DNA from 4 places in the Lysinibacillus sp. CNPSo 3705 genome. Region 3 is predicted to be linked to each of the others. Evidence: riboswitches for the same ligand, from Rfam matches in the RefSeq annotation. Region 3 holds a riboswitch; each other region holds the start of a gene.
What was found. Region 3 has a riboswitch for S-adenosylmethionine ahead of metK (methionine adenosyltransferase). Riboswitches for the same ligand answer to the same signal wherever they lie in the genome.
Positions count from the first base shown of each region.

Region 1: it holds a riboswitch for S-adenosylmethionine, as region 3 does, so the genes downstream of both, PVA17_RS19965 (Na+/H+ antiporter NhaC family protein) here and metK (methionine adenosyltransferase) in region 3, are expected to answer to the same signal.
Region 2: it holds a riboswitch for S-adenosylmethionine, as region 3 does, so the genes downstream of both, metA (homoserine O-acetyltransferase MetA) here and metK (methionine adenosyltransferase) in region 3, are expected to answer to the same signal.
Region 4: it holds a riboswitch for S-adenosylmethionine, as region 3 does, so the genes downstream of both, PVA17_RS13345 (bifunctional homocysteine S-methyltransferase/methylenetetrahydrofolate reductase) here and metK (methionine adenosyltransferase) in region 3, are expected to answer to the same signal.

Region 1 is NZ_JAQZSD010000061.1:11,047-14,236, reverse strand. It holds gene PVA17_RS19970 (MFS transporter) at 1-108, shown strand, start outside; gene PVA17_RS19965 (Na+/H+ antiporter NhaC family protein) at 223-1,503, opposite strand; SAM riboswitch class I at 1,610-1,717, opposite strand; gene PVA17_RS19960 (hypothetical protein) at 1,942-2,289, opposite strand; gene PVA17_RS19955 (fluoride efflux transporter FluC) at 2,320-2,649, opposite strand; gene crcB (fluoride efflux transporter CrcB) at 2,646-3,008, opposite strand.
Region 2 is NZ_JAQZSD010000004.1:64,078-67,267, forward strand. It holds gene PVA17_RS02625 (TrmB family transcriptional regulator) at 1-427, shown strand, start outside; gene PVA17_RS02630 (nucleotide excision repair endonuclease) at 501-872, opposite strand; SAM riboswitch class I at 1,068-1,178, shown strand; gene metA (homoserine O-acetyltransferase MetA) at 1,318-2,253, shown strand; gene PVA17_RS02640 (catalase-related domain-containing protein) at 2,655-2,786, shown strand; gene PVA17_RS02645 (alpha/beta fold hydrolase) at 3,162-3,190, shown strand, end outside.
Region 3 is NZ_JAQZSD010000031.1:27,113-30,302, reverse strand. It holds gene PVA17_RS14170 (alpha/beta hydrolase) at 1-20, opposite strand, end outside; gene PVA17_RS14165 (gamma carbonic anhydrase) at 157-675, shown strand; gene metK (methionine adenosyltransferase) at 852-2,048, opposite strand; SAM riboswitch class I at 2,342-2,461, opposite strand; gene pckA (phosphoenolpyruvate carboxykinase (ATP)) at 3,096-3,190, shown strand, end outside.
Region 4 is NZ_JAQZSD010000028.1:33,063-36,252, forward strand. It holds gene PVA17_RS13345 (bifunctional homocysteine S-methyltransferase/methylenetetrahydrofolate reductase) at 1-1,411, opposite strand, end outside; SAM riboswitch class I at 1,718-1,816, opposite strand; gene PVA17_RS13350 (protoporphyrinogen oxidase) at 1,942-3,190, opposite strand, start outside.

The DNA.
Region 1 (3,190 bases), on a different contig from region 3:
ATTATTGGTTGGGCGTGGGTTTTTACAATATTAGCGATTGGACCTATTCTTGGAATTGGATTTATGGTCAAATATAGACGTTTCGAAATAACTAATGAGAAAGTGTAATTTGTAATTTTTAAGTAATATCTTATCACAATAAAAAATCCAATTGTTTTGATTATTTCTTGCAAAACAATTGGAGTAATTTAGTGGTAAATTAATGTTTTTTAAGTATGAAGCTCAGGCTTTCTTTCCTTTCGGGTATCCGATGAGGATAGCGATGGTTCCGCAAATTCCTATAAGGACTGGATAGAAAGAGTATTGCAACATGCTCACTGGTGAAATTCCGGCTACACTTGCGGCTGCCAGGAATTGGGCTCCGTATGGTAGGAGGCCTTGAATCGTACAGGAGAAAATATCTAATATACTTGCGGACTTTCTTGGCTCAATCTCATACTGTTCAGCAATATTTTTTGCAAGCGGACCAGCAATTAAAATAGCAATCGTATTATTGGCCGTCGATAAATTAGTTAGGCCTACAAGACCGGCAATACCAAATTCAGCACCTTTTTTCGATTTAATCCTTTTAGTTGCAAGGTGAAGTAGAAAGTCAATCCCACCGTTATACTTTATAACTTCCACCATTCCAGCTATTAATATCGCAAGGAATGCCATTTCATACATGCCTGCCATTCCTTCGCCGATCTTTTGAAAAAGGCTCATTAAATGATAGCTGCCATCCGCTAAGCCAACAGCCCCGGCAAGAACAATTCCAGATGCTAGAACAAGGAAAACATTCATTCCAGCTAACGCTAAAATAATGACCAAAATATAGGGAACAATTTTTACCCAATTATAGCTTACATGCTCCACTTGCGCAGTTTCACCCATTGTAATGAACCCTAAAATAAGACTCGTTACAATAGCTGCCGGCAAGACAATCCAAAAATTCACCTTAAATTTATCCTTCATTTGTGCACCTTGTGAACGAACGGCAGTAATGGTTGTATCTGAAATAAAAGATAAATTATCGCCAAACATCGAACCACCAACAATCGCTGCCATTACTAAAGCCATGGAAAGCTCGATATGCTCGCTTATGCCAACTCCAATGGGCGCTAGCGCAACAATCGTTCCCACTGATGTCCCCATTGATAGGGAGATAAAGCAGGCAATGATGAATAAGCCTACGACAAGTAGATTTGGCGGAACGACCGATAAAGCAAAGTTTACAGTGGAATCCACTGCCCCCATGCCTTTTGCTACCGCTGAAAAGGCCCCAGCCAAAAGAAAAATAACAACCATTAGCATGACATTTAAATTTCCTGCGCCTTTGCAAAAAATATCAACCTTTTGCGCAAACGATTCTTGTCGATTCATCGCTAAAGCGACAGCGCCTGAAATGGAAATGGCTACAATGACAGGAAAGGCGTAAAAATCACCTGTAATAACCCCTGAGCCAATAAATAAAATCAAAAACACAACAAATGGGATTAGCGCCCATGGATTCTCTTTCTTCATGTCTACCTCCAAAAATAAAATTGGACACGTCTTTTGTCCATTTTTTTTACGAAAAAAGGCCTCTTCTTGTACTAACAAGAAGAGGCCTTATATCTATAAAACACTCCTCTTATCTATCAAGCCTTTGCCTGCTGGATTTGGCACAGTAACTTAAATCATAAGTTCCGCTGCCGAGATTTCATCGGGCCAGTCCCTCCATCTCTCTTGATAAGAAGCAAAATATTATTTTTTTCACAATAATAAATATTAAAATAAGAATTCAATTTTTGCAACATATTTTTATTTAATTTTTATTTTAAAGCTATATTCTGAAAAGTTTTTGAGGAAAATATCCGTAATATGCTTAGAGCACCTCGATTTAACAGTTGTAGGGAATAAAAGAAGTGTTGCAGCAATTGCAACTTTAAAAGGAAGCGCCCCTGGGACAGCAAAGGGCGCTTAAAACATTTGTGGTAAAAATTCCGTCATAAAGCGTTGGTTTTTACGCAACCATATTTTTAAAATCATACGATGTGTTAGGAGGCGTTGTCTTTTTTGTGGTCTAGCCTTTGCTTCTATTAAACTTTGTAGTAGAGTACATGTTTCTGTTGCAAATGCTTGAGGGTCAACGAGGACGTCAAGCTTATAATCAATTAATTGTACCGCTTGTACCTTTGCAAGTAATTGTGCAAAGCGTGTATTCATTTCTAGAAAGTTTTCTTCTAGTTCTAGGTCGATTAAACGATATAGTGTTTGTTCAATGTCAGCTTCAAGCGCTTGTAATTGTTCAATGGATGGCTGTGTCAAAAAATCACCTCTAGTTTTTTAAAAATGCGACTATACAAGGTAAAAGCCAAGTGTAGCGAAAAATAAGCCGAATATAACTGTAGTGCCTATATAAACAATCGCTTGTCTCCATTTTTGCTGCTCCAAGAGCGTCAAACATTCAAAACCGAATGTCGAAAAAGTCGTATAGGCTCCTAAAAAACCAATCCCTATTAAATGCCAAAACCAATCACTTAGATGTAGCGCAAATAAAAAGCCAAGCGCAAAAGACCCTGTTATATTAATAAAAAATGTTGCCCATGGGTATGTATGGACAATCAATTTTCCTAGATAAAATCGTGTTAGTGCACCTAAAAATCCACCGATACCAATAATTATCATACGATGCGCCCCTTTGCTAGTTTAAATCCTAGCCATGCACAAGCTAAACCGCCAAAAACACTTACTAATATATAAAGAACGGCTTGTAGCCATTTACTATCCTGCAAAAGCAATAGTGTTTCTAAAGAAAATGTCGAAAAGGTTGTAAAGGCACCAAAAAAGCCAGTACCAATTCCTATAATAACAGGCGTTCTCTTTGTAAACATTGTAAATAGCCACGCTAAACAAAAGCAGCCAATTAAGTTCATACAAAGTGTCGCAAATGGAAAACCACCGTTATTTGAAAGTGCTTGGCCAAGGCTATATCGACAGATGGCACCCAAAAATCCGCCAATTCCAACAGCAAAAAATGATTTCACAGTAAAGACTCCTTACTAAAATATCTATATTGAAAAGTGTATCATGTGCACACTATTTTAGATATATTTCTACCAGTTATTTAGATGCAAAAAGATCACCGTTTTACGTTCCAAAATACTTCGTAGTTAATGTCCATATATCATAGCAAAATTATAGTTTCAAATACGATTACATCGTTCAA
Region 2 (3,190 bases), on a different contig from region 3:
AATCGTCAATTATTGTCAGTCATTATTAAAAAAAGCGGAGAAAAAAGTCATATTATCGATGTGGGAAGATATGTATGGGGAATTACGAGAAGCTATACAAGAGGTCCCACAGCATATTCCGATTCATGGTATTACATTAAATGTGGATGAAAATGTTTCACCCTTAGATCAGCATCGAACTACACAATATACGAGAAAAACTTCTACGCCACATTGGTTTATTTTGTCTGTAGATGGTCAAGAGATGATTTATGGTCACTCTCCGGCAAAACACGAAACGGCTTTTATTACCAATGATCCTGTTCATATTTATTTATTAGAGGATTATATATGGCATGACGTGCTTATTAATCGCCTTTTAAAGCGCGATGATACGGAGCTTGAGGAATGGATTACGAAAGAACGTAAAGCATTTTTCTTAGAATGAAAGTATTGAAAAAGAATCTGCAAGCCGTCATGTACATTACATAAGGCGAGCAGATTCTTTTTTTCGTTAAATATTAATAAAATACTTTATCAACATTGTATTTAGCGCGGAATGAATTGATCGCGTACGTTTCATAAATTTCACGTTCCATTGGATCTTCCACTTCATACACTTCAATTTTGAAAATTTCATCACGATGATTTTTCATCGGTGACACATTGTCCTCAAAATGCTTTTTAATACGTTGACGAATTTTACGTGCTTTACCTACAAATAAAAGTTCGTTCTCTTCATTGTAGAATAAGAAAATACCACCGTTTTCACGAGTGATTTTATGGAAGTCGATAAAACCATGGTATGGTGTGATTGGTACATCTCCTGGCTTTAAATCTTGTTCGCGTTGGCGAATTACTAAATCTGGTTTTGGAAAATCAATTTTAATCAAACTATTCACGTTCCTCTCTGTTACTAAAGGTATATGTTAACATAAGTACAGCATGTTTACCATCAAATAATGAATGTCAACATTCAAGTTTAGTGTTAAACAAATGACATCATGACATGCATGGTTAATAACAAAATATTCTATGTATTATTGATATTCTTAATTGTTCATGTTACAATTCTTTTTAATTAAATATTCTTATCATGAGAAGTTGAGGGATTTGGCCCGATGACGCTTCAGCAACCTCTAACGAAAGTTAGAAAGGTGCTAATTCCAGCAAAGGATTTTTCCTTTGAGAGATAAGAGTGGACGTGGAAAAATCCTTCTCATTCTATCTCATATGGAATGAGGGGGATTTTTTAATTTTTCATCATTTGATATTTGAGCTTTGCGCAGGGCCCGTGCATTGATGTTACAAAAGAAATAAAAGAGAGGGGAATGCAAGATGCCAATTAATATTCCGAAAAACTTACCAGCTGGAGAACATTTACGTGAGGAAAAAATCTTCGTTATGGAAGAGGACAGAGCGAAGACGCAACAAATTCGTCCGTTAAATATATTAATTTTGAACTTAATGCCAGAAAAAGAAAAAACAGAGCTGCAATTACTTCGTTTATTGGGGAATACACCGTTACAAGTAAATATTACATTTTTAAATACAGCTACGCATGAATCGAAAAATGTCAGTAAATCACATTTACAGTTATTTTACACGACCTTCAATCAAATCCGTCATCGCCGTTATGATGGTATGATCATTACAGGTGCACCAGTAGAAAAAATGGAATTTGAAGAAGTGAACTACTGGCAGGAAATTTCAGAAATTATGGATTGGTCTAAGACAAACGTAACATCGATTTTACATATATGTTGGGGTGCACAGGCGGCGTTATACCATCATTACGGTATCGGTAAAATTGGACTTCCTGCTAAATGCTCAGGTGTATATTCTCATGTCATTACGGATTTAACAGTGGATTTAGTACGTGGCTTTAGTGATTCATTTACGGCACCACATTCACGATATACATCCGTATCAATTGATGAAGTACTTAGCCATCCTGATTTACGATTACTCTCTTATTCTGAAGATGCTGGTGTTTTTATTGTGCAATCTAAGGATAATAAAAACATTATGATTACGGGCCATCTTGAATATGATGCAACGACTTTAGCTGATGAGTATAGTCGAGATGTTGCGAAAGGATTAGATATTGAGGTACCAGTGAATTACTTCCCACATGATAATCCTGCAAATGAACCGATTAATACGTGGCGTGCCCACACACATTTATTATTCTCAAATTGGTTGAACTACTACGTTTACCAAGAAACACCATATGAATGGGATTTCGTCGATCAAATTGAATATCATATTTAATGCCATTTAATAGCAATAAAAAATGATGACCTTGATAGGAGAAGGTCATCATTTTTTAACTATCTATTATGCTAGATACTTTAATCACCGGGGAGTCCCCTAGTCTCCATTTCATGGAATCAAATGATTTCACAGAGTGTCAAAACCCTTGATATAGGGTTTTGGCACTTTTTTAATTTCATCCAATTTCACCGGTTTTCATTCAAATCTAGTCATTTCTAGTCAAAACTAAGTCAAAAACTTAACCTTCTTATAGTGTAAACAAAATGCCGTATGGTTTCCTTGTTTATTAGTTTGATGGATGGTGAAAAAAGTGGATAAATGGATGGTGATAGAATCCTAAGACCTATTATAATAAAAGTGTTTTTATTGTAATAGGACTTATATAGGTTGAAAGATAATTGCAACAACGTCTATTTGATAATACTGCTGCGGATATGGCATCTGTTGAAGAGTTCATCAAACGTCGTCATATCCTTCACTGCTATTTAGCTGACCCAGCATATGGTGAAGGATTTTTTGAAGCAGGATGAACAACAATCGGGCGCAATTCTTGAAGATGAATTGTGCCTTTTTCAGCAATAGGGCCATATTCTTAAATAACCAATTAGACTTTATACCAAAGATATTATGAATAAATGTACTTAAGCTAACGATGCAGATTTAATAAAGACTGATACATTTCAAATAAAATAAATATTTTTCTTTTCATTATGACCTTATCTTCGCCTTTTTAAATAGTGTATTGTATATTTTGGTAATTCGAGGGGTTAATTTTATTATATTTAAATAATTATTTTTGGGATAAAAAACCAATTATAGAAATTATGTAAATCTGAAAAAAGAAAAAAATTTGACTATTTTTTGTTTAGGGTGTAAAACTAGCTTTAACTTTTACATGGAGGATGATGGCAGTGAAGTACCAAACAATGAATAT
Region 3 (3,190 bases):
TCAGCTTCCCATTTCCACATTTCACATAGTCCTCCTAAAAAAATAATTACACAATGATTATATCGGAATATCTAGATCATTTTAATTTTATATTTCCATCATGTTGCGTATTTGATACGATAATATTACATCATAGAAAGAAAAGAGGCGATACTCATGATCTATCCATTTAAAGGTAAAAAACCCAATATCGATCCTTCTGTTTTCATTGCTGATTATGCAACAGTTACTGGCGACGTTACAATAGGTGCTGAAACAACCATTTGGTTTAACACAGTTATTCGAGGAGATGTATCACCAACAATTATAGGAAAAAGAGTTAGTATTCAAGACCTCTGTTGCTTACATCAAAGTCCCAAATATCCACTCATTATTGAAGATGAAGTAACAGTAGGACATCAAGTAACTTTACATAGCTGTACGATTCGAAAAAAAGCCTTAATAGGTATGGGCTCTATAGTATTAGACGGAGCGGAGATTGGAGAGGGTGCATTCATTGGGGCGGGTAGTCTAGTTCCTCCAGGTAAAGTAATTCCTCCAAATAGCTTAGCACTTGGCCGTCCTGCAAAGGTTGTAAGAGAATTAAATGATGAAGATAAAGAAGATATGGAACGCATCATACGTGAATATGTAGAAAAGGGTCAATACTATAAATCTCTTCAACCAAAAGATTAACTTAACTAAATCAAAGCAGCTCACGTTTTCTTGGGTAACCAAGCCCTCCATGATTATGATTAGGAGCTTTTTTTTTCGTTAAAAACAGTGAAAGGGGCTATAAGAATATTGAGCCCCTTTCTGTAATAGTATTTTAAAATATTTTTCCAAACACTTCATCGCTTTAGCTGAATAGTTTATAAACCTGCTTTTTCTTTTAATGCGTCAGCTTTGTCTGTTTGTTCCCAAGGTACATTTAAATCTGTACGACCAAAGTGACCATATGCGGCAGTTTGCTTATAAATAGGACGACGAAGGTTAAGCATTTTAATAATCCCCGCTGGGCGTAAATCAAATAGCTCGCGTACCCATTTTACAATTTCACTTTCTGTAACTTTTCCTGTCCCAAATGTATCAACAGCAATAGATACAGGTTGAGCAACACCAATCGCATAAGCAAGTTGTACTTCAGCTCGATCAGCTAAACCAGCAGCTACGATATTTTTCGCCACATAGCGTGCTGCATATGCCGCTGAACGGTCTACCTTAGTTGCGTCCTTACCTGAGAAAGCACCTCCACCATGACGTGCATAGCCACCGTATGTATCAACGATGATTTTACGTCCAGTTAAACCAGCATCCCCTTTAGGACCACCAATTACGAATCGGCCAGTTGGGTTGATGAAATATTTAGTATCGGCATCTAGTAATTCACTTGGAACAACTGGAGCAATAACGAATTCTTTTAAGTCTGCTTGAATTTGCTCAAGTGTAGCTTCTTCATCATGCTGTGTTGAAATTACAATCGTATCAACGCGTACTGGTACATTGTTTTCATCATATTCAACCGTTACTTGCGTTTTTCCATCTGGGCGTAAATATGCTAATTCACCAGATTTACGTACTTCCGTTAAACGACGAGCTAATTTATGCGCCAAACTAATTGGTAATGGCATAAGCTCTGGCGTTTCGTTACATGCATAACCGAACATTAAACCTTGGTCACCTGCACCAATTGCTTCAATGTCAGCGTCTGTCATAGAGCCTTCACGCGCCTCTAATGCTTGGTCAACGCCTTGGGCAATATCAGGTGATTGCTCGCCAATCGCAACAAGTACTGCTAGGTTTTCAGCATCAAAGCCATACTTCCCACGTGTATAACCGATTTCTGCTACAGTATCACGAACGATACCTTTAATATCTACATATGTAGAAGTAGTAATTTCTCCTGCTACTAACGCTAAGCCTGTTGTTACTGTTGTTTCACACGCTACACGTGCGTTTGGATCTTCTGCTAAAATAGCATCTAAAATGGCATCCGAGATTTGGTCACAAATTTTGTCTGGATGTCCTTCTGTTACACTCTCTGATGTAAACAGTCGACGGTTTGTCATTTGATTTTCCTCCTAATTACTTTTACAAATAATATTTGCGAATTAATACGGTACTCATTACCCATGTCAAGTTCGCCCATAAGGATTGAACTCTCAAGCCGTTGTTGCTGTCGTTGCACTTTCGCACAACTAAACAGCTGCTGCTGCTTTTAACACGAGGATTTTCGAAAGATCCGTCATTATAATAAGGAAAGGACTGTATACTTACCTTTAATTCGTTTAAAACAATAAAAAAATCCTTTTCTCACGCTTACTTAACATGAGGAAAGGAATAATGACTTCGTAACCTTTCACTCTTATCGTTCAAGGGAGTTTCCCCTTGCATCAGATTGGCACCAGCGCATGTCGTGAAATAGTTCATGCAGGTTGCCGGGTTTCACAGGGCCTGACCCTCCACCAGCTCGGGATAAGAGTATCCGTTCAATATCTCATAATACGTAAATGGTCGAACATTGTCAAATATTTTTATCTTCTTCCAGCTTTTATGCGAAAACCATTTAAAGTCTCTGGTCGAAATTATGCTGTGGCATAATTGATTGTATTCTTATAAAGAAAGTATGGGCTTTATCCAGCAAAGAATTTTCCTTATGCTGTAAATTAAAACAAAATAATCCCTACTCTCCACCTCACATCATGTGTTAACATATGTGTAACCCTTTACAGTACATTTTGTAGCAAAAGCAAGGCGTTAGCTACAGAACATGTGGTGGATGAAAATGATTGTAGCCCCTTTTTAGTCGAAGACACGCTCCAACTACAAAAACAAGCTAAAACTTCACATCCTGTGCGAACCCCATGTCAGCTAAGCTTCCAAACACAATTTTGCTGTGTCGAAAGTGAATGTGTGATCACTTATAAATAGGGTAAAAAGCATTATCAAAACGAATCAATTTACTTTTTGTCGTTTTCTTGAAAAGTAATAAAATCTGAAAAATAATTTCTGAATTAGTATAGATTATTTAAGCAATTGTGTTATACTATTTTTGAAATTAAGAAAATCTCCCTCAGACTCAAGGGAATACTATAAAAAAGGATGGTATTTAATCGATGAATTCAGTAGAAATTGCAAACGAACTGAAGGAATTATTAAACGGCGGTAACATTAATGTTCAACTTTCAGTACCACAATTAGCTGAAAAAGC
Region 4 (3,190 bases), on a different contig from region 3:
CATTAGGATTAAATGCAGCCGCTACAGAGAAATTTGCCTTTTTACGAAGCGGTTTCCCTGAGAACGAAACACCTTCATTTAACTGTTTTATTAATTGGATTAGCTCCATTGACGATACGTCGTAAACGCTAGTTGCTCCTGGGAAATCGCCTACCTTTGTCGGATCTCCAGTAACCGCTAAAACATCATGAATTCCTAGTGCATTTAATCCCATTAAATGTGATTGAAGACCAATTAGATTTCGATCTCGACATGTTATATGGGTTAACGGGCGTACCCCGTGCGTTTCTTTCAGTAAGGCACCCATTGCGACATTACTAATCCTTGGAGAAGCAAGTGAATTATCTGCCATCATGACTACATCCGCACCCGCCTCATATATTTTCTTTGCCCCTTTAATAAAGCCTTCTATTTCTAAATGTCTTGGTGTATCTAACTCCACAATAACCGAGCGTTCACGTTTTACTTTTTCATGTAATGGCTCATAATTTGCTGGCTCTGCCTCACGCACAATCTCTATTTTTTCTGGCTTTGTATACTTTTCCTCAACCGGGGATAGCTCCTCTAAATACTTTTTCGCTGCAGCAATATGCTTTGGTGTCGTACCACAACAGCCACCAATTAAACGAACCCCTTGATCACGAAGCTCTACAGCTGCTCGACCAAAATAATCAGCTTCCGACTCATAAACGACACGCCCATCCTCTAAATCAAGAAGAGAGGCATTCGGGTACGCTGACATAAATGCTTGCTCAGGAAGCTCTACCCCTTCAAATGCTTGGATAGTATGGTGAGGACCTAAACGACAGTTAACACCTACGATATCAGCACCTAACGCTTCAAGTTCATGTAAGGCGTGATTTAAGCTCATTCCATTTTGTAATATTCCGGGTTCGTGCATAGAAACTTGAGCGATAATCGGTAATGTCGTTTTTGCTCGTAGCATTGATAAAGTCGCTGTTAGCTCTTCAAAATCATAATAGGTTTCAAGTAAAATGCCATCTGGATTTCCTGCAAGTAAAACCGTTGCCTGCTCATCTATAGTTGCTAAAATTTCCTCTAACGTTGCATCACTTTTTCGAATACCACGGATTCCCCCAATAGTACCCAAAACAAATTGCCCTCCATCCGCTGCTGCACGTTTTGCAATCGTTATAGCAGCTTCATTATATTGCTGTACACGAGATTCTAATCCATAGCGGGCTAATTTTATGGCATTAGCTCCGTAAGTATTGGTCTGAATAATATCGGCACCAGCAGCTATATATTCTCTATGAATCTTTTCAATTAGTTCCGGTCTCTGTACATTCATTTCCTCATGACAGTACTCCAAGCCATAGCCGTATAAAACTGTACCAATTGCACCATCTGCTGTAAGAACATGCGTTTTTAACCTTTCAAGCAATCCCATAAAACTAACCTCTCTTTCTTTTTCTATCAATTATGCCTCGGCATAAATTCGTTCTGAATCGGCTTTGTGCTTAGACCTGCACGCTGCAGGTTAGTTAGCCTACTATCCGCTAAGAACTCCTTGCCAATTCTGTGACATCCGCCGAAGGCTTTAGGTCAACACTCAGTCGTTGCCACAGGACGTGGCGTCCTTAGACTGAGTTCCTCTATTTCGGCGGATGTTTGGACTTTCCACCGAAAAAAGTTAAAATAAAAAAAGCCTTCTTTCACAAAAAAAGAAGGCTTTTACGTTTCGTAATTGTTTTCCTTCTCATCTTCGACACATGGTCTTCTGGATTTAGCACCTGACAATAAGTTGGTTGCTGAAGCTTCATAGGGCCAGTCCCTCTGCTTCTCTTGATAAGAATTTAGTATGAATTTTTTAAATAATTAAAAGAATCATATCGTTTACGAACGATTGAGTCAAGACTATTTCACTGAACAAAGGATAATTTTTACGAAATTCACAAAATTTCGATTTATATTAAACAATTATGATAGTTTTTCTACAAGTTCCTCACCAATTTTTTTACCATTTTGAATACACGCACCTATGCCTACTCCAAAATAAGAGCATCCTGCTATTGATAAATTTGGATAGTTTTTCTCGAGCTCTTGTAAGAGACCTTGCAACGCTTCACGGTGTGCCAAGTCGTACTTCGGCATCTGGTCGATCCATTTCGTCACGTTAATAACAGTTGGTTTTTCCTCAATCCCCAAGCTTTTTCTTACGTCCTCTAGAGCTACAACCGCTAATTCTTCATCTGACATTATACGCAATTTCTCATACACAGGGTTAATGCTCTTATAAAAAAGTCGTACAAGTAATTTTCCTTCTGCTGAAGTGTGTTTCCACTTGCGGCTTGTCCACGTTGCTGCATTACAGATAACATCCGAATTATGTGACACAATATAGCCTGTTCCATCTGCAGGTAATCTATTATCGGGAACATCAAATCCTAAATAAATCGTAATGGCGGATGCAGTATTAAATTGTTCAAAATAGCCGTTCAAAGAGTCATCCTGTAATAAGCTTTGTACCGCTTCATTTGGCAGTGCCAATACAACATGATTTGCTTCAATCATTTTACCGTTTGCTAACGTAACAGCGTATAAATTCTCCTGCTTTTTAACACTAGTAGTAGCAATCCCTTTTATAATTTCTACATCCGTCAATGTTTCTTCAAGTCGATCAATTAGTGACGATAAACCATTTTTAAATGAAATAAATTTTTTATTGGCGGCTTTCACAAATTGTTCTCTGTTTGCATCGAAACCTTTAATAATACTACCGTAATCGTTTTTGTAATCGATTAAATACGGTAAAGTAGAAGCAATTGAAAGTTGATTTAAATCTCCAGAATATACACCTGCTAGTACCGGTGCTATTTGGTTTTGAACAAGCTCTTCACCTAAATAATACGTTAAAAATTCCCCAATCGAGCTTTCCTTTGTAAACCTTTCATTCGGCATTGTTAAATCCTTTAACGCTTCTTTTTTACCTTCCTCTGATACAAGCGTGCTTTCCTCAAGAGATTGTAAGCTCATAGGAATACCGAATGTTGAGTCTGCTGGGATGGCATGTAGTTCATTATTTGTGTAAATATACGAAATACCTGTTTCGTTATATACAAGATTTTGTGCAAAATTCAGTTCCTCTACTAACTCCATGACACCTTTATGACGCGCTACAATAGAATCTGCTCCAGTTTCCATGATGAATCCTTGTTCATATGCAGAA